DNA from 3 places in the Lutispora sp. genome. Region 3 is predicted to be linked to each of the others. Evidence: riboswitches for the same ligand, from Rfam matches in the RefSeq annotation. Region 3 holds a riboswitch; each other region holds the start of a gene.
What was found. A riboswitch is a leader RNA that binds a small molecule or an ion and turns the genes downstream of it on or off. The one in region 3 is predicted to bind S-adenosylmethionine.

Region 1: another riboswitch for S-adenosylmethionine. It lies ahead of metK (methionine adenosyltransferase); the one in region 3 lies ahead of ACESM9_RS02285 (methionine ABC transporter ATP-binding protein).
Region 2: another riboswitch for S-adenosylmethionine. It lies ahead of metF (methylenetetrahydrofolate reductase [NAD(P)H]); the one in region 3 lies ahead of ACESM9_RS02285 (methionine ABC transporter ATP-binding protein).

The regions. Positions count from the first base shown of each region.
Region 1 is NZ_JAWLCK010000157.1:178-4,813, reverse strand. Features, by position in the region: partial or broken gene yyaC (spore protease YyaC) at 1-71, opposite strand, end outside; tRNA gene ACESM9_RS14230 (tRNA-Pro) at 270-345, shown strand; gene ACESM9_RS14225 (ABC transporter ATP-binding protein) at 646-1,380, shown strand; gene ACESM9_RS14220 (putative ABC transporter permease subunit) at 1,364-2,998, shown strand; tRNA gene ACESM9_RS14215 (tRNA-Tyr) at 3,084-3,168, shown strand; SAM riboswitch class I at 3,364-3,461, shown strand; gene metK (methionine adenosyltransferase) at 3,570-4,636, shown strand, end outside.
Region 2 is NZ_JAWLCK010000056.1:146-8,622, forward strand. Features, by position in the region: partial or broken gene nuoF (NADH-quinone oxidoreductase subunit NuoF) at 1-1,456, shown strand, start outside; gene ACESM9_RS09200 ([FeFe] hydrogenase, group A) at 1,460-3,160, shown strand; gene ACESM9_RS09205 ((2Fe-2S) ferredoxin domain-containing protein) at 3,162-3,407, shown strand; gene metF (methylenetetrahydrofolate reductase [NAD(P)H]) at 3,518-4,411, opposite strand; SAM riboswitch class I at 4,569-4,684, opposite strand; gene ACESM9_RS09215 (vitamin B12 dependent-methionine synthase activation domain-containing protein) at 4,806-5,477, shown strand; gene ACESM9_RS09220 (homocysteine S-methyltransferase family protein) at 5,461-7,845, shown strand; gene ACESM9_RS09225 (hypothetical protein) at 8,189-8,477, opposite strand, start outside.
Region 3 is NZ_JAWLCK010000006.1:51,513-59,989, forward strand. Features, by position in the region: gene ACESM9_RS02275 (ABC transporter permease) at 1-297, shown strand, start outside; gene ACESM9_RS02280 (ABC transporter ATP-binding protein) at 272-1,066, shown strand; SAM riboswitch class I at 1,132-1,238, shown strand; SAM riboswitch class I at 1,299-1,405, shown strand; gene ACESM9_RS02285 (methionine ABC transporter ATP-binding protein) at 1,479-2,501, shown strand; gene ACESM9_RS02290 (methionine ABC transporter permease) at 2,485-3,153, shown strand; gene ACESM9_RS02295 (MetQ/NlpA family ABC transporter substrate-binding protein) at 3,274-4,110, shown strand; gene gyrA (DNA gyrase subunit A) at 4,343-6,775, shown strand; gene ACESM9_RS02305 (ABC transporter ATP-binding protein) at 6,814-7,572, opposite strand; partial or broken gene ACESM9_RS02310 (FecCD family ABC transporter permease) at 7,578-8,477, opposite strand, start outside.

The sequences.
Region 1 (4,636 bases), on a different contig from region 3:
CTGTTGAGATAATCTGCCAATACGATGTGGGAATCTCTTTGAAAATAAAAGGTTTTTGGGCTGTCCTCCAATATAATCCCTCCTGCCGTTGATGCTTATTAACATGTATATAGGCAGGAAGGTTAATTTATACATATGATTTGAACTCTTTTTGTATTGCCAGCTTGGTATTATCTAAGCAGGATTTATAGAAAAAAAGATTTTTTATAGAAAGAATAAATTTCCTCTTGCATTCTTCTGAGATTTTGTATATAATCTAATAGTGTCGTCGGGGTGTAGCGCAGATGGTAGCGTACGTGGTTTGGGACCATGGGGCCGCAGGTTCAAGTCCTGTCACCCCGACCATTTTGAATCATAAGCACGATTTTTTAAATCGTGCTTTGTTTTTTGTTTTTTGTGTCTTTTAGTGGTTTCAAAAAAATCCCGCCGTGTTAATCCATGTTCATCACAATGACCTAAAAGGAATACCTAAGCAACTCGTAACTCGCAACACGAAACACGTAACAGGACGGAAAAGGAATCCCCTAGGCAACGCAACAAAAACTTCTTTGAATTAAGTATTTCCTTATTGATAAAATATTAAAAGAAGTATAAAATGTTATTTAGATATTTAAATAATTATCTAAATATATGGGGGTTATAAATTTGATTGAAATAACCAATGTGTCAAAAACTTTTGGGGGCAAAAATAAAGCTGTAGATAATATAAGCCTCTTAATACCTGACGGAGAAATCGTAGGCTTTCTGGGACCTAACGGAGCTGGAAAAACAACGACAATAAAAATGATTACTGGAATTTTGAGAAGTGATAGTGGCAGCATAAAAATCAACGGAATTGATATTGAGAAAGAACCTATCAAGGCAAAAAAACAATTTGGTTTTGTTCCTGATAGTCCAGATATGTTCTTAAGGCTTAAGGGAATAGAATATCTTAATTTTATGGCTGATGTTTATGAAGTTGATGAGAACGACAGAAAAATAAGAATAGACGGCCTGGCAGAAAGATTCGGAATGACGGAAGCTCTTTTTGATGAGATCCAAGGCTATTCTCACGGTATGAGACAAAAAATCGTGTTGATGGGAGCATTAATTCATGAACCCAGTGTTTGGATATTAGATGAGCCCATGACAGGCCTTGATCCTAAATCCTCTTTTATTCTCAAGGAGATGATGAAGGAGCACGCAGCCAAGAACAAAACCCTGTTCTTTTCTACCCATGTGCTGGATGTAGCAGAAAAAATATGTACCAAGGTAGCCATAATAAATAAGGGAAAAATATTATTTTATGGCTCCATGGAGGATATGAGACATCACTTTAAAGGCGATGAATCCTTGGAAAAAATGTTTCTGGAGTTGGTGGAAAATGAAAAAGATGCTTAAACTTGCAAGGGTTTTGCTTAAAACTAATTTAAAGTTTAATAAAAAAACAGCAGGTATTGGGGTAATAATTGCTTTATCCATGATGCCTCTGGCAGCCATAGAATGGCGAATGGTACGGGAAGTATACGATATAATGGCTCCTGTTGGTCAGCAAGGACTCATATTATGGCTTACAGTTTCTATGGTCAGTTTATTAACATTTTTTTTAGGTATATTTTATATAATGGGAGCTTTCTTTTATTCCAATGATATTGAACTGCTGCTCCCACTGCCTTTTAAGTCATGGCAAATACTTGGAGCCAAGTTTGCAACAGTATTGGTATATGAATATGTGACTCAACTGGTGTTTTTTCTTCCTGTGTTGATAGCCTATGGAATAAAGGATAGAGCCAATATAACCTATGTTATTATGGGGTTTGTGGCATACCTAATCTTTCCTGTAGTACCATTGGTGTTTGCTTCTCTTATAGATATTTTAGTTATTAGAAGTTTCCGGTTTGTTAAGAATAAAGATAGGATGAAAATTTTATCCGGCGTTATGGCAATGATTATCGCAATAGGATTTAACCTATTGATTCAAAACTTTACTCAGTCTATGGCAAACCCTGAAGACATGATGAGAATAATTGAGCAGGGTAATAATTCGGTATTGTCAAAAGCACAAGACATCTTTGTAGTTAATAGATTTATGACCCTGGCGCTGACAAACCACGCTGACTTCATTTATTCTGTGGGCAATATGCTAATTGCTATTGCTGGAGCGGGAATATTTTTAGGAATATTTTTATATTTAGGTGATAAACTTTATCTAAAAGGCGTGGTGGGATTGACAGAAGCTGCCTCTTCCAGAAAGACTAAAGCATCAAAAGCCAATCTTTACAAAAGGAAAAGTCATCTTATAGCTTTTTGTATTAAAGAATTAAAACTGCTTTTCAGAACACCGGTATATTTTCTAAATTGCGTTTTGATGAATTTCCTTTGGCCTGTGTTCATTTTGATACCAATATTTACAAAAGGGGGAGAGATAGAACAGTTTAGGAGCGCCGTAGCACAACTTAGCAACCCGAATGCTTTGAGATATGCTGTAGCAGGTGTGGCCAGTGCTGCAATGTTTATAAGCGGTACCAACATGATTTCTTCAACCGCCATATCCAGAGAAGGGAAAAACCTATATGTATCAAAATACTTGCCTGTTAATTATAAGGTCATCATAAATGCCAAGGTTATGTCAGGAACGATGATGGGGCTTGCAGGTATAATCATAGGTTTAGCGGTGGTTTGGATTTTGTTTTCCTTACCTGTAAATATGGTATTAATGGCTCTCATGATAAGCTTACCTTCAGCTGTTTTTATTAATTATCTAGGAATATTGCTGGATTTAAAATTTCCCAAGTTGAATTGGGATAACGAACAAAAAGCGGTTAAGCAGAATATAAATGGTGTATTGATAATGTTTATGAGCATAGCATTTGGATTTTTAAACTTTCTTCCTATATTGTTATTAAATCTGGGCTATAAAGAGATATTTATTGGGCTATTTGCTTTCTATGGCTTATTGGATATATTGATTTATAGAATTGCTGCTCATCAAGGCAGCAGATGGTTTGATGAACTGTAATAAATTCCAGTAAAAATGGTGTTGACAAAACCCATGTCTATGATGTATCATAGTCTTTGTCCGATAAAAATGGGCAATTGAATATGGGGAAATTCCCGAGTGGCCAAAGGGGGCAGACTGTAAATCTGTTGTCTCAGACTTCGGTGGTTCGAATCCACCTTTCCCCACCATTATTTTTAAAATGCTTCTAACAGGAAGCCTTTTTTATAACCCATAGGAAAGTATAATTCTACCTTAATATAAACTTTCCGTAATGGGTTTCAAGAAAGGCTTCCTTGATTGTTATTGATGTTTCCAATGGAAGCCTTTCTTATTGACATTTTTAGATACATATGCTAATATACTCTAGAATTGAATAATAAGTACCCTTATCAAGAGAGGTGGAGGGAAGGGCCCTATGAAACCCGGCAACCGGCAAAGAGCGCGGTGCCAATTCCTGCAGGTTTATCCTGAAAGATGAGGATGGATTTTCAACTTTATGAAAATGAGCTTCTTCATCGAAGAAGCTTTTTTTATGTCTTGAGAATAATAGGACTACACAAAGGAGATATTTTTATTAGGAGGAGATAGGATGATTAGAAAGTTATTTACTTCTGAATCTGTTACTGAAGGACATCCGGATAAGGTTTGCGATCAGATATCAGATGCGGTTTTAGATGCCATAATGGAAAATGACCCCATGGGCAGAGTAGCTTGCGAAGTCAGTGCAACAACAGGACTTGTTTTGGTTATGGGTGAAATAACCACCCAATGTTATGTTGATATACCGAAAATAGTTAGAGAAACAGTGGAGGAGATAGGTTATACCCGCGCTAAGTTTGGCTTTGATGCAGAAACCTGCGGTGTAATCACATCCATAAATGAGCAGTCTCCTGATATAGCCCTTGGAGTGGATAAGGCATTGGAGGCTAAAAAAGGTGAAATGACAGAAGAAGAGGTTGAAGCCATAGGTGCAGGAGATCAGGGTATGATGTTTGGTTTTGCCTGCGATGAAACTCCTGAACTCATGCCTATGCCTATATCTCTAGCTCATAAATTAGCCAGAAGACTTGCGCAGGTAAGAAAGGATGGAACACTTGATTATCTAAGGCCTGACGGCAAAACCCAGGTTACTGTTGAATATATAGATGACAAGCCGGTAAGAGTTGACACAGTGGTGGTTTCTACCCAGCATCACCCTGATGTGGATCATGACACCATCGAGAGGGATATAATAGAACATGTTATTAAGCCTATAATACCTGCAGATATGCTTGATGAGAAGACAAAATACTTTATCAATCCTACCGGGAGATTTGTAATTGGAGGACCTCATGGAGATTCAGGCTTGACAGGGAGAAAGATAATAGTAGACACCTACGGCGGCTATGCAAGACATGGCGGAGGCGCATTCTCCGGCAAGGACCCAACCAAGGTTGACAGATCCGCTTCCTATGCAGCTAGATATGTAGCTAAGAATGTGGTAGCTGCAGGCTTGGCTTCCAAATGCGAAGTTCAGATTGCATATGCTATAGGAGTAGCAAAGCCTGTATCAGTAATGATAGATACCTTTGGCACCGGTAAAATTGCTGATGATAAGATAGCTGAAATAGTAAATAGAGTTTTCGACTTAAGGCCTGCAGCAATAATAAGAGACTT
Region 2 (8,477 bases), on a different contig from region 3:
TAAGCAAACCCGAGTTGTTCTCGAGCACTGTGGTCATATAGATGCCACCTCAATAAAGGAATACCTCGGTATCGGCGGCTATACTGCCTTTGAAAAAGCCTTATTTGATATGAGTGCTGATGAGATCATAAATGAAGTTATTGAATCTGGTTTGCGTGGCAGAGGAGGCGGAGGTTTCCCAGCAGGTCGTAAGTGGTCACAAGTAAAGAGGCAAAAAGAAAAAGAGAAATACGTTGTTTGCAACGGTGATGAAGGAGATCCGGGGGCATTTATGGATAGAAGCATTATGGAAGGTGACCCCCACAGAATGTTGGAAGGCATGATGATTGCGGGTCTTGCTTGCGGCGCTTCCCAAGGATATATATATGTTCGTGCAGAATATCCTATGGCTGTCAATAGATTGGAGATGGCTATTGAACAAGCTACAGAATATGGCCTATTGGGAGATAATATTCTCGGTACAGATTTCAGTTTCCATTTACACATAAATCGTGGAGCAGGAGCTTTCGTCTGTGGTGAAGGAAGTGCTCTGACTGCTTCAATTGAAGGTAATAGAGGAATGCCTAGGGTAAAACCTCCAAGAACAGTAGAACAGGGGCTATTCGGAAAGCCTACTATTCTAAACAATGTTGAAACTTTCGCTAATGTACCATTGATCATTCGTAATGGGGCCCAGTGGTTTAAAGGAATTGGACCAGAAAGCAGTCCAGGAACAAAGGCTTTTGCTCTTACAGGAAATATATTAAACACTGGATTGATAGAGGTACCTATGGGTACTACAATTGGTGAGGTCATATTTGAAGTAGGCGGCGGTATGCGTGGAGGTGGAGAGTTTAAGGCTGTTCAGATTGGAGGGCCATCCGGTGGTTGTCTGACAAAGGAACATCTGGATTTACCTCTGGACTTCGACTCTCTGAAGAAAGCAGGAGCAATGATAGGCTCTGGCGGACTGGTTGTTATGGATGACAAAACCTGTATGGTTGAAGTAGCTCGTTTCTTTATGAAGTTTACTCAGAATGAATCCTGTGGCAAATGCGTTCCCTGTCGTGAAGGCACAAAGAGAATGTTGGCTATTTTGGAAAGAATCGTTGAAGGCAAAGGAGAAGATGGAGATATAGAGCTTCTTTTAGAACTGGCTGATACAATTTCTGCTACAGCCCTTTGTGGACTTGGTAAAACTGCTCCCTTCCCTGTAGTAAGTACAATAAGGAGCTTCCGGGATGAGTATGAAGCCCACATTTATGAAAAAAGATGCCCGGCAGGAAGCTGTCAGAAGCTTAAAAGGATAGAAATCGATACTGCTTTATGCAAGGGTTGCTCAAAGTGTTCCAGAACTTGCCCCGTATCAGCTATAAGCGGCAAAGTTAAAGAACCCTTCACCATCGATCAATCCAAATGCATTAAGTGTGGAGCTTGTATAGAAAACTGTCCATTCCATGCAATCAAGGAGGTTTAGAACATGGGAAATAAAGAATATATGATAATAGATGGTATACCTGTTGAAATAAATGGAGAGAAAAATCTTCTTGAGTTGATTCGCAAGGTAGGAATAAAATTACCTACATTCTGCTACCATTCAGAACTATCGGTTTACGGAGCATGCCGTATGTGTATGGTAGAGACCGAAAAAGGAGGACTTGAGGCAGCATGCTCCACTCCTCCCAGAGAAGGCATGGAGATCAGAACCAATACAGAAAGGCTGAGAAAATATAGAAAGAATATATTGGAACTGCTTCTTGCCAACCATTGCCGTGATTGTACAACCTGCAATAATAACGGTAAATGCAAGCTGCAGGATCTGGCTATGAGATTTAATATCCAAGGTGTACGCTTCCCCAATACAGCAGAGGAACCAAATGTGGATGATTCTTCACCATGTATCACAAGGGATGCAAATAAATGTATACTCTGCGGTGACTGTGTGAGAATGTGCAATGAAGTTCAAAATGTGGGGGCTATTGATTTTGCCCATAGAGGCTCGAAAATGACCATAAGCACTGCTTTTAACGGCCCAATCGGTGAATCACCCTGTGTTGGCTGTGGTCAGTGCGCTGCTGTATGTCCCACAGGTGCTATTGTGGTTAAAGATGATACTGCAAAAGTATGGAAAGCCTTGGATGATAAGAATACAAAGGTTACAGTTCAGATTGCTCCGGCTGTAAGAGTAGGATTGGGCAAGGAGTTGGGAATTCCTGACGGTGAAAATGCCATGGGCAAGATTGTTGCAGCCCTCCGTCGTATGGGTTTTGATGAGATATATGATACTTCAACTGGTGCAGATTTGACTGTTTTGGAAGAATCCAATGAGCTTTTGAAGAGACTGGAAGAAGGCAATCATGATATGCCATTATTTACATCTTGTTGTCCAGCATGGGTGAACTATTGCGAGAAGAACTATCCTGAGCTGCTCCCTCATGTTTCAACTTGCCGTTCACCCATGGAAATGTTTGCTGGCATAATAAAGGAAGAAGGCAAAACCTCATCAAGAAAGGTAGTCCATGTTGCCATTATGCCTTGCACTGCTAAAAAGTACGAAGCTGCCCGTGATGAGTTTAAAGTTGATGGAGTTCCCAATGTAGACTTTGTATTAACAACCCAGGAACTTATACAGATGATAAAAGAATCAGGCATTATATTCAGCGAGTTAGAACCGGAATCAATTGACATGCCTTTTGGTACAATGACAGGTGCTGGTGTCATATTTGGAGTTACCGGCGGTGTTACAGAAGCGGTTTTGCGACGCATCGCTTCGGACAAATCAAGAACTGGACTTATGTCCATTGCCTATAAAGGCGTCCGGGGAATGGAAGGTGTAAAGGAAACTTCCATAATGTTCGGCGATAGAGAAGTAAAAATCGCTATTGTCAGCGGGCTGAAGAATGCAAGTGATTTGATTGAAAGGATCAAAGCAGGAGAGCATTATGATTTTGTTGAAGTCATGGCTTGTCCCAGCGGGTGCATAAATGGCGCAGGTCAACCCTTTGCAGCCTATGATGCTAAGGAAAAGAGAGGAAAAGGCCTATATACTGCCGACAAGCTTTGCAATATAAAACGTTCTGAGGAAAACCCACTTATGATGTCTTTGTATAACGGTATACTGAAAGGAAAAGTCCATGAAATGCTTCATGTAGAATATGCTTCCAAGAATCAGGAGGGTTAAAATGATGAAGTTGAATGTATGTATTGGCAGTTCTTGTCACTTAAAAGGTTCATATAATGTTATTCAGGTATTCCAGCAAATGATTGAGGAAAACTCTCTACACGATAAAATTGATTTTAATGCAACATTTTGCGCTAAACAATGCCAAAATCCAGGGGTAACTGTTTCAATTGACGGTGATAAATACAATGTTGTACCCGAAACTGCGAGAGAGTTTTTCAAAAACAAGGTTATACCTTTTATATAAATTTAATTAAGCCAGCTTGTTCCATTAACCCTTTCCTAAACGAGAGCCGAATTATTGTAAATAATTCGGCTCGATTTATATAGGAATACAGTTTCCGGGAATGAAGATTTTTAAGCATGATTAAGGTTCTCAAAGTGGCTTCTGATGCTGGATATTTGCTTTATAATTTTTCTAGCCACTTCAGGCTTATTCATGGTATACAAATGGATTCCATCCACACCTGATGAAAGCAGATCTATTATTTGCTCCGTTGCATAGGCAATACCGGCTTCCTTTAAAGCTTCCGGGTTGTTTTCATATCTATCCAGGATACGCCTGAACTTTGTAGGAATACTTGCTCCGCAGAGACTGGTTATGCGTTCTATTTGCTTTTTATTTATCACCGGCATTATCCCTACTGATACAGGAATAGATATATCCATTATCCCTATTTTTTCAATGAAATCAAAATAGAAATTATTGTCCAAAAACAGCTGAGTTATGAGGAAATCAGCACCCAATTCAACCTTCCTTTTCAAGCTGCGAAGATCAGCTATACAACTTTCTGCTTCAATATGGACTTCCGGGTAACATGCGGCACCTATGCAGAAATCTCCTAAACTTTTTATATGAGCAATAAGATCCGATGCATATTTATAATCGTTATCCTCTGGGGCAATATAGCTTTCATCCTGTGGTCTGTCGCCTCTAAGAGCCAGTACATTCTCTATATTAGACTTTTTAAGCTGTTGCAAAATATCCTCTACTTCTTTTTTTGTAGAATTTATGCAGGTAAGATGGGCTAATGCTTCTATGCCGTATTTATTTTTTATAATATCTGCAATCTGTACTGTATAGTGCTTGCTGCCTCCTGCTGCCCCATAAGTGACACTTATAAAATCAGGTTTCAAGTCAGATAGAGCGTCTATTGTATCGAAAATCGTGTCAATTGGTGTTTCGGGTTTTGGTGGAAATATTTCTAAAGATATTACTGGCTTATTGATAAATAGGTCTCTAATTTTCATTTTTGTTCTCCTCTCATAGATTGGTTAGTTTTATATCATTAGCTAAGCCAATGGCTTACGATATTCATTTATTGGGGTTAATTAAAAAAGGCCACTTTCGGATAAGAAAGCAACCTTACAAAGCTATAAAGCATCATATGCTTTTGTGCACATGTCACTCTTATCTCTCAGGATAAACACATAATCCTGCAGGAATTGACACCGCTGCATTCGAATGGGAATGCCGGTTGTCGGGCTTCATAGGGCCAGTCCCTCCACCTCTCTGGATAAGTAATTATTAAGTTTTGTATACAGAGAATTTTAAGCTAAAGAAAAGCAATTGTCAAGGAAAAATAAAATATTATTGATTTTATGTATATTTATGTGTAATATATTCTAAATCGGAGGGATTACAGTGAATATTGACAGGATGGAAGTTTTGAGATATCTTGGCTACAAGAATCAAAGCATTGATGAAGCCATGGAAAATCTAATATATGAATGTATCGCTGAAATAAGAGAAGTGATGAAGAAAAGCTTTGTTTATAATATATATGATATAGAAAAACAAGGTGACAAAGTTATTCTCAAGGATACGAACCTGATTTTTGAAAGCAGGTATCTGAGAGACCATCTGCAGAATTCGGATAGATGTGCTCTTATGGCAGCCACATTGGGCATTGAAGTTGATAAGAGGATTGGATATTATTCCAGGCTAAACCTTACCAAGGGCATAGTGATGGACGCATGTGCCACTGCTGCAATAGAGGCTGTCTGTGATGAGGTACAGGAAGAGATAAAGGAGATGGCACAAAAGGCAGGATACAATATAACCGATAGATATAGCCCAGGGTACGGGGATTTGTCCATAACTCATCAAAAGGCTATTATTGAAGTGCTTAAAGCTCATATAAGGATTGGGCTTACGGTAAACAAAAATTATATAATGATTCCAAGAAAGTCGGTGACTGCTTTAATAGGGCTTCATAGAGGGGAAGAAAATGTTGTAGTAGATAAATGCAGCAGATGCAAAGAAAAAAATTGTATGTATAGAAAGTGTGGAGATGCAAATGAGTTGGAATGTTGATTTTAGCAAATTTTTAGTATTTGACGGTGCCATGGGGACTATGCTACAGGCTTATGGAATGAAAGCAGGAGAACTCTCTGAAAGGTACAATATTGAGAAACCGGAAGTTATTGAAAAGATACATAAAGCTTACATAGGCGCAGGAGCTGATGTGATAACAACCAATACATTTGGTGCCAATAGGTATAAGTTAAATGATAAAGATCTGCCTTTGGAGGATGTTATAGGAAGTGCAGTGGAAATAGCCAGAAAAGCAGCCAAAGATAAGCTGGTGGCTTTGGATATTGGACCTTTGGGGCAGCTTATGGAGCCCTATGGCAGCTTGAGCTTTGAAGCTGCCTATGAAGCTTTTAAGGAGCAAATTACAGTGGGAGCCTCAGCAGGAGCAGACTTAATTATAATTGAAACTATGTCAGATATATATGAAGTCAGAGCGGCTATACTTGCAGCTAGAGAAAACTCCAGTCTTCCAATAATATGTACTATGACATTTCAAGAGGATGGAAGAACTCTGACGGGCACAGATCCTCTGACCATGGTAAATATACTACAGAATCTTGGAATAGCAGCTTTAGGTATTAATTGTTCACTGGGACCGAAGGAGATGATGCCTTTAGTCTATGAAGTTCTCAAATATTCAAGGATACCTGTGATAGTTCAGCCCAATGCAGGGTTGCCTAAAATGGTGGGAAATGAAACAGTATTCGAAATAAATCCAGAGAAGTTCGCAGCCTATGGCAGACAAATGGCTGAATCAGGAGTAAGATTATTGGGAGGATGCTGTGGTACTACACCGGAGCATATAAAAGCATTAAAGAGTGCCTTGGCAGGCTTGAAGCCTGCTAAAAATGAGATCAAAAGGATTACGGCAGCCAGCTCTTCTACATGTACCGTAGTCTTAGGTGGAGAAGTAAAGATAATCGGAGAACGTATAAATCCCACAGGCAAGAAAAGATTAAAGCAAGCCTTAATAGAAGGTGATATGGACTATATATTGAGAGAAGCGGTGGACCAGAAAGACAATGGAGCCCATATGCTTGATGTTAATGTAGGGCTTCCAGAAATAGATGAAAAAGCTGTAATGGTAAAAGTGGTAAAGGAAATACAAGGAATAGTAAACCTTCCATTACAGATAGATAGTGTAAGACCGGAGGTTATTGAAGCGGGAGTAAGGGTTTGCAACGGAAGACCAATAATTAATTCAGTCAATGGGGAAGACAAGGCTATGGAAAGCATTTTGCCCATTGTAAAAAAATATGGCTGCCTGATGGTGGCTCTTACACTAGACGAGAAGGGAATACCTGAAACAGCGGAAGACAGGTTGAAAATTGCAGAAAAGATAATAAAAAAAGCCAGTGAATATGGCATACCAAAAGAAGACATAATAGTGGACTGCCTTGTTCTTACAGCTTCGGCTCAGCAAAGAGAAGTAAAGGAAACTATAAAGGCAGTAAGACTAGTCAAGGAAAAACTGGGAGTGATGACCACCCTTGGAGTCAGCAATGTATCCTTCGGATTGCCGGCAAGAGGCATACTAAACAGAACATTTCTGGCTGCAGCCCTCTCTGCAGGTCTAGATGCGCCTATCATGAATCCTATGGAGGCTGATATGAGGGATACTGTGAGAGCTTTTAATGTTTTGTGGAATCATGATAGGGACAGCAAGGACTATATAAATGCATATACAGATATAAAAACTAAACCTCAAAGCAATGTTAATAGAAGCAGTAAGGATTTAAAGAAAATTATAATAGATGGAATGAAAGAAGAGGTAAAAGAGGTAGTGAAGGAGCTTCTTAAAGAATTTAGAGGCTTGGAGATAGTGGACAATTACCTTATACCTGCTCTCGATACAGTGGGAGAAAAATACGAAAAGGGAGAAATATTTCTTCCTCAGCTTATATTGTCTGCTGAAACGGTGAAAAATGCATTTGAAGTCATAAAAGAAGATATGATGGAAAACTCTTCTCAAGATAAAGCTATAAACAAAGGAAATATTGTGATAGCAACTGTCAAGGGAGACATCCATGATATAGGCAAAAACATTGCAAAGATACTCTTAGAAAACTATGGTTTTAGAGTTTATGATCTAGGCAAAGATGTAGCGAAGGAGAAGATTATTGAGAAGGTTAAGGAAGTAAAAGCTCCTTTAGTAGGGTTAAGTGCTTTGATGACAACAACTGTACAAAGCATGGAAGAAACCATAAAAGCTCTGAGGCTTCACTGCCCTGATTGTGTGGTAATGGCAGGGGGAGCCGTGCTTAATGAAAACTACGCAAATATGATAGGGGCAGACTTTTATGTAAAGGATGCCAGAGATTCAGTAAAGGTTGCAGAAATGGTTTTAAAAGGAAGTAAGAATAATTAAATTTTCTGAAAATTTATGTATATTTTTTGCTGTCAATGTGATATACTATAAGTAAGAAAGATGGAGAACATCTTTCCTGCAGACTCTAATTCAACCAACATTAAAATTTGTCAGATTTCGAGTTTTTTGGTTAGTTGGTAAGTTAGCTTATTATGCTTAGAACAAGTTGGGTAGTAAGTGTAAATTGGTTTAGGGTTTGTCAGGTTAGTTAAATGATTGTTTGTTTGAAAAAGGAATGAGGTAAACTAGATTTGGTTGATTCAGGCATAAGTGTTGAATTAGAGTCTGTTTTATAAGTTGGCTGGATTTTATGTCATAAGACCCAGCCAACTTTTTGCTTTCTTTATGCACCCCTGTACCATGAATCATCCAGAACTATGGGTTCAAGACAAGGAAACTCATATTGAGATAACTCCAATTCCTGAAGTTCTTTGATAACCTCTGTAAAATTGCTCTGGAGTGTAAGGTTTTCCTGGGAAAGAATATGCCTTAAGTTCTCGTTCTCCCAGTCAAGCCATCTTGAATATCTAAGCCTTTCTTCTTCATATCTATGAAATAATTCATGAGATTTCGCCATTTCAGATATTTCCTTGCATATGAAAAAGTTGCATACGAAGGTTCTATATCTCGGA
Region 3 (8,477 bases):
GGCATGGGAACAGGTGTAATGGTTATGGGTTTGGCATCAATAATAATGGGAGAATCTGTATTGAAAGCGCTTCCAATCAGGTTTAGTACCTCCTGTGCACTGTTAGGCTCTTTATTCTACAAAGGAAGTATAGCAGCCGCTCTCAGGGCAGGTTTGCCGGCTACAGACCTGAGGCTTATCACATCTGTTATAGTTATAGCTGCTCTTGTAATATATAACGGAGGATTGAAAATGAAATTGAAGGGGAGTTTTAACTTAGGGGGTGTGAAAACTGTTACGAATTCAAAATCTGTATAAAACATTTAATAAGGATACAGTAAATGAAAATAAGCTGTTCCAAGGATTATCCCTCAATGTAAAAAAAGGAGATTTTATTACTGTAATAGGGAGCAATGGGGCTGGAAAATCAACACTTTTGAATATTATATCAGGAACCATACCCTGTGATGAAGGTTCCATATTCCTTAATGAAAAGGATATATCAAATATTCCTGAGCATAAAATAAGCAAGTTAGTGGGAAGGGTATTTCAGGACCCTAAAATGGCAACTTCTCCTTCAATGACTGTATTGGAAAATATGTCTATGGCATTGAATAAAAATAAATTATTTGGTTTTTCCTGGGGCATAGAAAGGAAAAAAATTAATGAAATAAAGAATTCACTTTCAAAGTTATCATTAGGCTTAGAAAATAAATTAGAAGTAAAGGTGGGACTTTTATCAGGAGGTCAAAGGCAGGCTATGGCCCTCCTTATGGCTACAATCTCAAATCCCTGTCTTTTATTATTGGATGAGCATATGGCAGCCTTAGATCCCAATACTTCTGAAATAATAGCCCAACTTACAGATAAAATTGTAACTGACAGCAAAATAACTACTTTAATGGTTACCCATAATCTTAAACAGGCTATAAGCATGGGAAACAGATTGATAATGATGCATAGAGGAAGGATTATTTTAGACATCGAGGGAGAAGAAAAGAAATCTTTGACACCAGAAAGGCTCATGGTACTATTTAGTGATAAAGAAAAGTCAGATATGTTGAGTGACCGGTTGATGTTGGCGTAAATAGGATAAAAAAGTAATTGACAAAACTGTGGTATGATGCTATACTACTTTTCAAATGAATATTTATTCTATCCAGAGAGGTGGAGGGACTGGCCCAATGAAACCCGACAACCGGCATTCTCATTCGAATGCAGCGGTGTCAATTCCAGCAGCATAAGCTGAAAGATAGAAAGGAAATTATTCTCTTCTGTTTTTCAGGAGAGTTTTTGTTTTTTAGAAATAGAATATCATGCTCTTATCCAGAGAGGTGGAGGGACTGGCCCAATGAAACCCGACAACCGGCATTCTCATTCGAATGCAGCGGTGTCAATTCCAGCAGCATAAGCTGAAAGATAAGAGAGGCGTTATCCCTCTTTTATCGTTGAGGGATTTTTTATTTTTAAAAAAAGCAGCAGCAAGAGGGGGCGTTAGAATGATCAGCATAGAAGGTTTATATAAAACATTTTTAGATACTGAAGGCGGTATAGAAGCATTAAAGGATATTAACCTTAAAATTGAAAAGGGAGATATTTTTGGCATAATAGGTCTGAGCGGAGCTGGAAAATCAACCCTTATCAGATGTATAAACAGACTGGAAGAACCTACAAAGGGGAGTATTATCATTGATGGTAAGGATGTAGTTAATCTAGACAAGAACCAACTTAGGGATATGAGAAGGAACATAGGCATGATATTTCAGCATTTTAATCTATTGAGCAGGAAAAATTGTAAGGAAAACATAGCTTTCCCATTAAAAATTATGAAATACGATAAAGAGCAAATTGAGAAAAGAGTTGATGAACTTCTGGACATTGTAGAGCTAAAGGATAAAAAATTGGCTTATCCAAGTCAATTAAGCGGTGGGCAAAAGCAAAGAGTAGCCATAGCAAGAGCATTGGCTACCAAGCCAAAAATACTCCTCTGTGATGAAGCTACATCTGCTCTTGATCCAAATACCACAGCTTCAATACTTAAGTTATTAAAAAACATAAATAAAACCTTAGGAATTACAATTGTCCTAATAACCCATCAGATGGAGGTCATCAAGGAAATATGCAATAAAGTTGCTGTAATATCTAATGGAAGCATAGTAGAACAGGGTAACACCTACAATGTATTTTCTAAGCCTTCTCATGAAATAACGAAGAGCTTTCTAAAAGATGTAACACTAAACATAGATAAAGATTCTTTAGATGATCCTGAAAATACTAAATTAGTGAGAATTACATTCTTCGATCACAAGGCAAAGGAGCCTTTGATATACAAGATTATCAAAAATTTTGATGTGGAAGCAAATATATTGTCTGGAAAGATGAGCAGCATACAGGGAAGGACCTATGGAAATCTGGTTGTTGGACTGAGAGGATCCAATGGAAATGTAAAGGATGCCATAGATTATTTGAAAGATGAAGGATTAGTAGTGGAGGGATTGAAACATAATGGAAGCTCTAATTGAATCAATAAAAAAAGTTGTACTCTTAATGCCGGTACCTTTATTTGAAACCTTCTATATGGTATTTGCATCCACATTGTTTTCTGTAATATTTGGAATGCCTTTAGGCATCATCACAGCAATATCTGAGAAGGGTAATATTTGGGAGAAGAAGAATTTAAACAGAATTCTAAATAGCGTAATAAATATAACAAGATCTTTTCCCTTCATAATACTGATGATTGCCGTATTTCCTCTGACAAAGCTGATAGTAGGAAAAAGAATAGGTACCACAGCGGCTATAGTGCCGTTGACTATAGCCGCAATACCTTTCGTTGCCAGGCTTGTTGAAACTGCAATAAAGGAGATAAACCCGGGCATCATAGAAGCTGCTCTATCTATGGGAGCTGATGTAAAACAGATTGTGTTCAGGGTTATGATACCTGAAGCTTTACCTTCCATAGCCTCGGGAATAATACTGACTATAATAAACCTTATTGGCTATTCTGCCATGGCGGGAGCTATCGGAGGCGGAGGATTGGGAAATCTGGCAATAAGATATGGTTATCAGGGATTTCAGGAAGATGTAATGATAGGGACAGTAATCGTTCTGATTTTAATGGTTCAAATAATTCAGGATATAGGAACAAGGATATACAGAAAACTTCTAAAATAGATTTAATAATAATATCAACTCAAAAATAATTATCGATAATTAAAATATACTTAATTCTAATTCAACCTGGCCAGTTGAATAAGAAAATCAAAACAATGAAAAATGAAAGGATGTTAAAAATTGAAAAAGATATTATCACTAGTTATAGCAATAGCTTTATTTAGTACATTATTAATCGGCTGTTCAACAGAACAACCAGCACCTGCACCAGGAACTGCAACAGGAGAAGAAAAAGGAGAAAAAGTCTTGAAAGTGGGGGCAACGCCTGTACCTCATGCAGAGATACTTGAAGTTGTTAAGCCTTTACTGGAAGAAAAGGGTATAAAACTTGAAGTGGTTGTATTTGATGATTATGTTCAGCCAAACACTGCATTGGCAGATAAAGAAATAGATGCAAACTTCTTTCAGCATCAGCCTTATTTAGATAATTTCAATGCAGAAAGAGATTTGAATCTTGTGTCTTTAGCTAAAGTGCATGTAGAGCCATTGGGACTTTATTCTAAGACTATAAAAAATATAGATGAATTAAAAGATGGCAGTACTATAGCAATCCCTAACGATGCCACAAACAATGCAAGAGCTTTGCTGCTCCTCCAGGCTAATGGAGTTATCAAACTAAAGGACGGAGGAACTATTACATCCACAGAGCTAGATGTGGTGGAAAATCCCCAAAATATTAAATTTGAAGCCATTGAAGCGGCACAATTACCCAGAGTCTTGGAAGATGTGGATGCAGCAGTAATAAATACAAACTTTGCTATACCTGCTGGCCTGAACCCTCTTAAAGATGCTCTTATAATAGAAGATGGAAACTCTCCTTATGCCAACATACTGGTTATTAGACAAGGAGAGGAAAGCAGAGAAGATTTGAAAGAGTTGGCAAATGTGTTGAACAGCAATGAAGTAAAAGAATTCATCGAAGAAAAATATGAAGGTGCTATAATTCCTGCATTTTAATCAATAAAGGACAAAATTTCAAATTTGAAGTATAATATATAGGTGGCCAATAATAATATAGATGGCTGCCTATATTGTTGTCTGAACCAATTTTAATACAAAATATAAGGGTAATAATATTTAAAATACTCGATAATAATCTTGATTGGACAAAAATCTTTCATAGAATTATAATTATAGTATTATGGTCAAAAATCAATTAATTGTAATATAACTGAAGGAGGTGTATATTTTGGAAAATACAGAGGGAAATGTATTACAGATTAATATAGAAGATGAGATGAAGAATTCCTTTATTGATTATGCCATGAGCGTTATTGTACAAAGAGCTCTTCCAGATGTGAGAGATGGTCTTAAGCCTGTACACAGGAGAATACTGTATGCCATGCACTCTATGGGTTTTACTCCTGATAAGCCTCACAGAAAATCAGCAACTACTGTCGGTGAAGTTTTAGGTAAATATCATCCCCATGGTGATGCTGCTGTATATGATACCATGGTAAGAATGGCACAAGATTTTTCATATAGATATACTCTTATTGATGGCCACGGAAACTTTGGTTCCATAGATGGAGATAGCGCTGCGGCAATGCGTTATACAGAAGCCAGGATGTCCAAAATATCTATGGAGTTGCTGAGGGATATCAATAAAGAAACTGTTGATTTTGTTCCAAACTATGATGAAAGCTTAAAGGAACCTTCTGTGCTCCCTTCTAAATTTCCAAATTTATTGGTCAATGGAAGCAACGGAATTGCAGTAGGTATGGCAACATCTATCCCGCCTCATAATCTAGGCGAGGTAATAGATGGGGTTATTGCTACTATAGATAATCCAGAAATAGAATTGGACCAGTTAATGAAACACATAAAAGGTCCTGACTTCCCAACAGGCGCTTTGATAATGGGTAGAGATGGAATCAAAAAGGCCTATGCTACCGGAAGAGGAAGGGTAATAATAAGGGCTAAAGCCGAAATCGAAAGCATGTCTGGCAATAGGCAAAGAATAGTTGTCACTGAGATTCCCTACCAAGTGAATAAAGCCAATCTGATTGAGAAGATTGCGGATCTTGTAAAGGATAAAAAAATCGAAGGCATTTCTGATTTGCGAGATGAATCTGATAGAGAAGGTATGAGAATTGTAATTGAGCTGAAAAGAGATGCCAATGCCAATATAGTATTGAACCTATTATATAAGCATACCCAGTTGCAAAGTTCCTTCAGCATAATAATGCTGGCTTTGGATAATGGTCAACCTAAGGTTATGAACCTGAGGGATATGATACAAAAATATATAGACCACCAAAGACAAATAATAATCAGACGAACCCAGTATGATTTAAGGAAAGCAGAAGAAAGAGCTCATATATTAGAAGGTTTAAGAATTGCCTTGGATCATATAGATGAAATTATTAACATTCTCAGAAGCTCAAAAACAGTACCCGAGGCAAAAGAGAGAATGATGGAAAGATTCGGCTTATCTGATGCTCAAGCAACTGCTATAGCAGAGATGAGATTAAAGAGTCTTACAGGTTTGGAAAGAAGTAAAATTGAAGAAGAATATCTTGGTTTGATAAAGGACATTGAATACTATAAGTCCATATTAGCCAGTGAACTCATGGTTTCCAATATAATAAAACAGGAACTTCTGGATATAAAGAAGACATATGGAGATAAAAGAAGAAGCAAAATAACTCACTCTGTTGAGGAAGTAAATGAGGAAGATCTCATAGAAGAGGAAGAGGTTGCAGTTACTCTAACCCATTTTGGCTATATAAAGAGGCTTCCTGCAGACACCTATAAGAGCCAAAGGAGGGGAGGCAAAGGCATCACTGCTCTTCAGACGAGAGAAGATGATTTTGTCGAACATTTGTTTATCACCTCAACACATAATTACTTGCTATTCTTTACAAACAAGGGTAGAATGTTTAGACTCAAGGCCTATGAAATTCCTGAGGCAGGAAGACAGGCGAAAGGCACTGCGTTGGTAAATCTGCTTCAACTGGATAGGAATGAAGCGGTCAATGCTGTAATACCTATAAAAGGGTTTGAAGATGAAGGATATCTAATTTTCATGACTAAAAACGGGACAATAAAGAAAACAGAATTGAAGCAGTATGCATCTCAGAGGGTGACTGGTCTTAATGCAATAACTCTAAGGGACGAAGATGAGCTTATTTCTGTTAAGCTAACAAGAGGCACTACAGAGCTTATTGCTATTACAAGACATGGTTTGGCCATAAGATTCCCAGAAACAGATGTGAGGGATATGGGTCGTACAGCTATGGGTGTCAGAGGTGTTACATTAAATCCTGATGATAGCGTTATAGCTTTAGATATAGTAGAAGAAGATGCAGAACTTTTGGTAATAAGCGAAAAAGGCTTTGGTAAAAGAACTCCATTATCCGAATACCGATTACAGAGCCGTGGAGGTAAAGGAATCAAAACTTCAAACATAACAGCAAAAACCGGCTACTTGGTTGGAGCAAAGGTTGTAAAGGATGACTGCGAGGTTATGCTAATCAGTGCCGAAGGAGTTATCATAAGAATGCATGTTAAAGATATATCGGTAATGGGCAGAAGTACTCAGGGTGTGACATTAATGAAGCTTGCAGAAAACGACAGTGTAGTTGCTTTAGCCAAAATAGTTCCCGATGAAGAATGTTGATAAAAATAGCTTTCGCTGTTGCAGCGAAAGCTATTTTTTCATGCTTCCCATTTTATTAAAACCTTTGTCATCCATTTTTTTATGTCAATTCTATAAACTTCTTCAAGTGCATCATTTATCAGAATATCTTTGGTGGAACCGTAAGAATGCATTTTTCCATTGCTTAACAAAATAACCTTATCCGCATATTCCTGAACAAGATTTAAGTCATGAAGCACCGTAATAGTAGCCCTTTTTTTTTGCTTTTTCCATTCATTGATATATTCAAGCAGTTCTATCTGATATCTTAAGTCAAGATGGTTAGTAGGTTCATCCAGCAAAATTACCTTAGGATCCTGAGCAAAAATTTTAGCCAGAAAGACTCGTTGAAGCTGGCCTCCTGAAAGCTGATTTATCTTAGCATTTCTTATACTTAACAGGCCTACTTTTTCCATAGAGTCGTAGATTATATCTTTGTCAAGAGGTGACAATCGTGGAAGCACACTATCCATGTGACAATACCTGCCTAAAGATACTGTTTCATATACCGTATATGGAAAGTATATAGAATTAATCTGCGTCATCAAAGCAATATTCCTGGCTAAGGTTTTTCTATTCATTTTTTTGATTTCTGTATTATCAATTCTGATGCTGCCTTTATAAGGTATAATATGTGCCAGTGCTTTAAGCAGAGTGGATTTTCCACAGCCATTGGGGCCTATTATGGATAAATTGCAGCCTGGTTCCAAGTCAAATGAAATATCTTTTATAATATCCTGGTTGTTATAACCACAAAATATATGGTTTACATTAAACATGTAAATCACCTGCTTTTTTTAAAATAGATGTATGCAAAAAAGGGAGCACCAATTAGAGATGTAACAGCTCCTACAGGAAGTTCCGAGGGTGATACTATGGTTCTTGCTATTATATCTGAAAAAATCATCAGCGCCCCTCCAAACACAGCCGATATCGGCAGCACATAAATATGTTTTGAGCCAAAAAACTTTCTGGCAACATGAGGGGCTATGAGGTCCACAAAGCCTATGGTTCCACTTAATGCTACCGAGCTTCCGGTAAGAATAGATGAAAAAATTAAGAGTTTTTTCTTTACCTTTTCTGTTTCTACTCCATTGGATTTAGCCTCATCTTCACCAAAAGAAAGCAGATCCATTTCATTTGTATATTTCATAACCCCTGTAATACCAATAACAAAGAATATTGATGCAGCTTTTACATAGTTCCAACCTCTCAGAGAAAAGGATCCCATTTACCATAGGACTATACTTTCTATATTTTCCCTATATAAAGCAGTCAGTATGGTAAGGGCGGCATTGACAAACAATGAAAAAACCATTCCAACCAAAATTATTGTATTGCTGGACAACCCTTCATCTACTTTCCTTGAAAAAGCTATGACTGTAAAAACAGTTATAAGCCCGGATATGAAACCTATCAGAGGCAAGGTCAGGTTACCAAGGAAGGGGATACTTATTCCAAATACTATTATGAGACCTGCGCTAAGGGATGCTCCTGAAGAAACCCCCAAGGTATAGGGGGAAGCAAGAGGGTTTTTCAATATGGATTGAATAACCGTTCCACTAGCGGATAAAGCTGCCCCCACCAAAAATGCCAGGAAAACTCTTGGGAGTCTTAAAGTCCATATAATAGATACAGTGTTTGGCTTAAGTCCCTGCTTCAAAGGAAAGTCAAATAATTTATG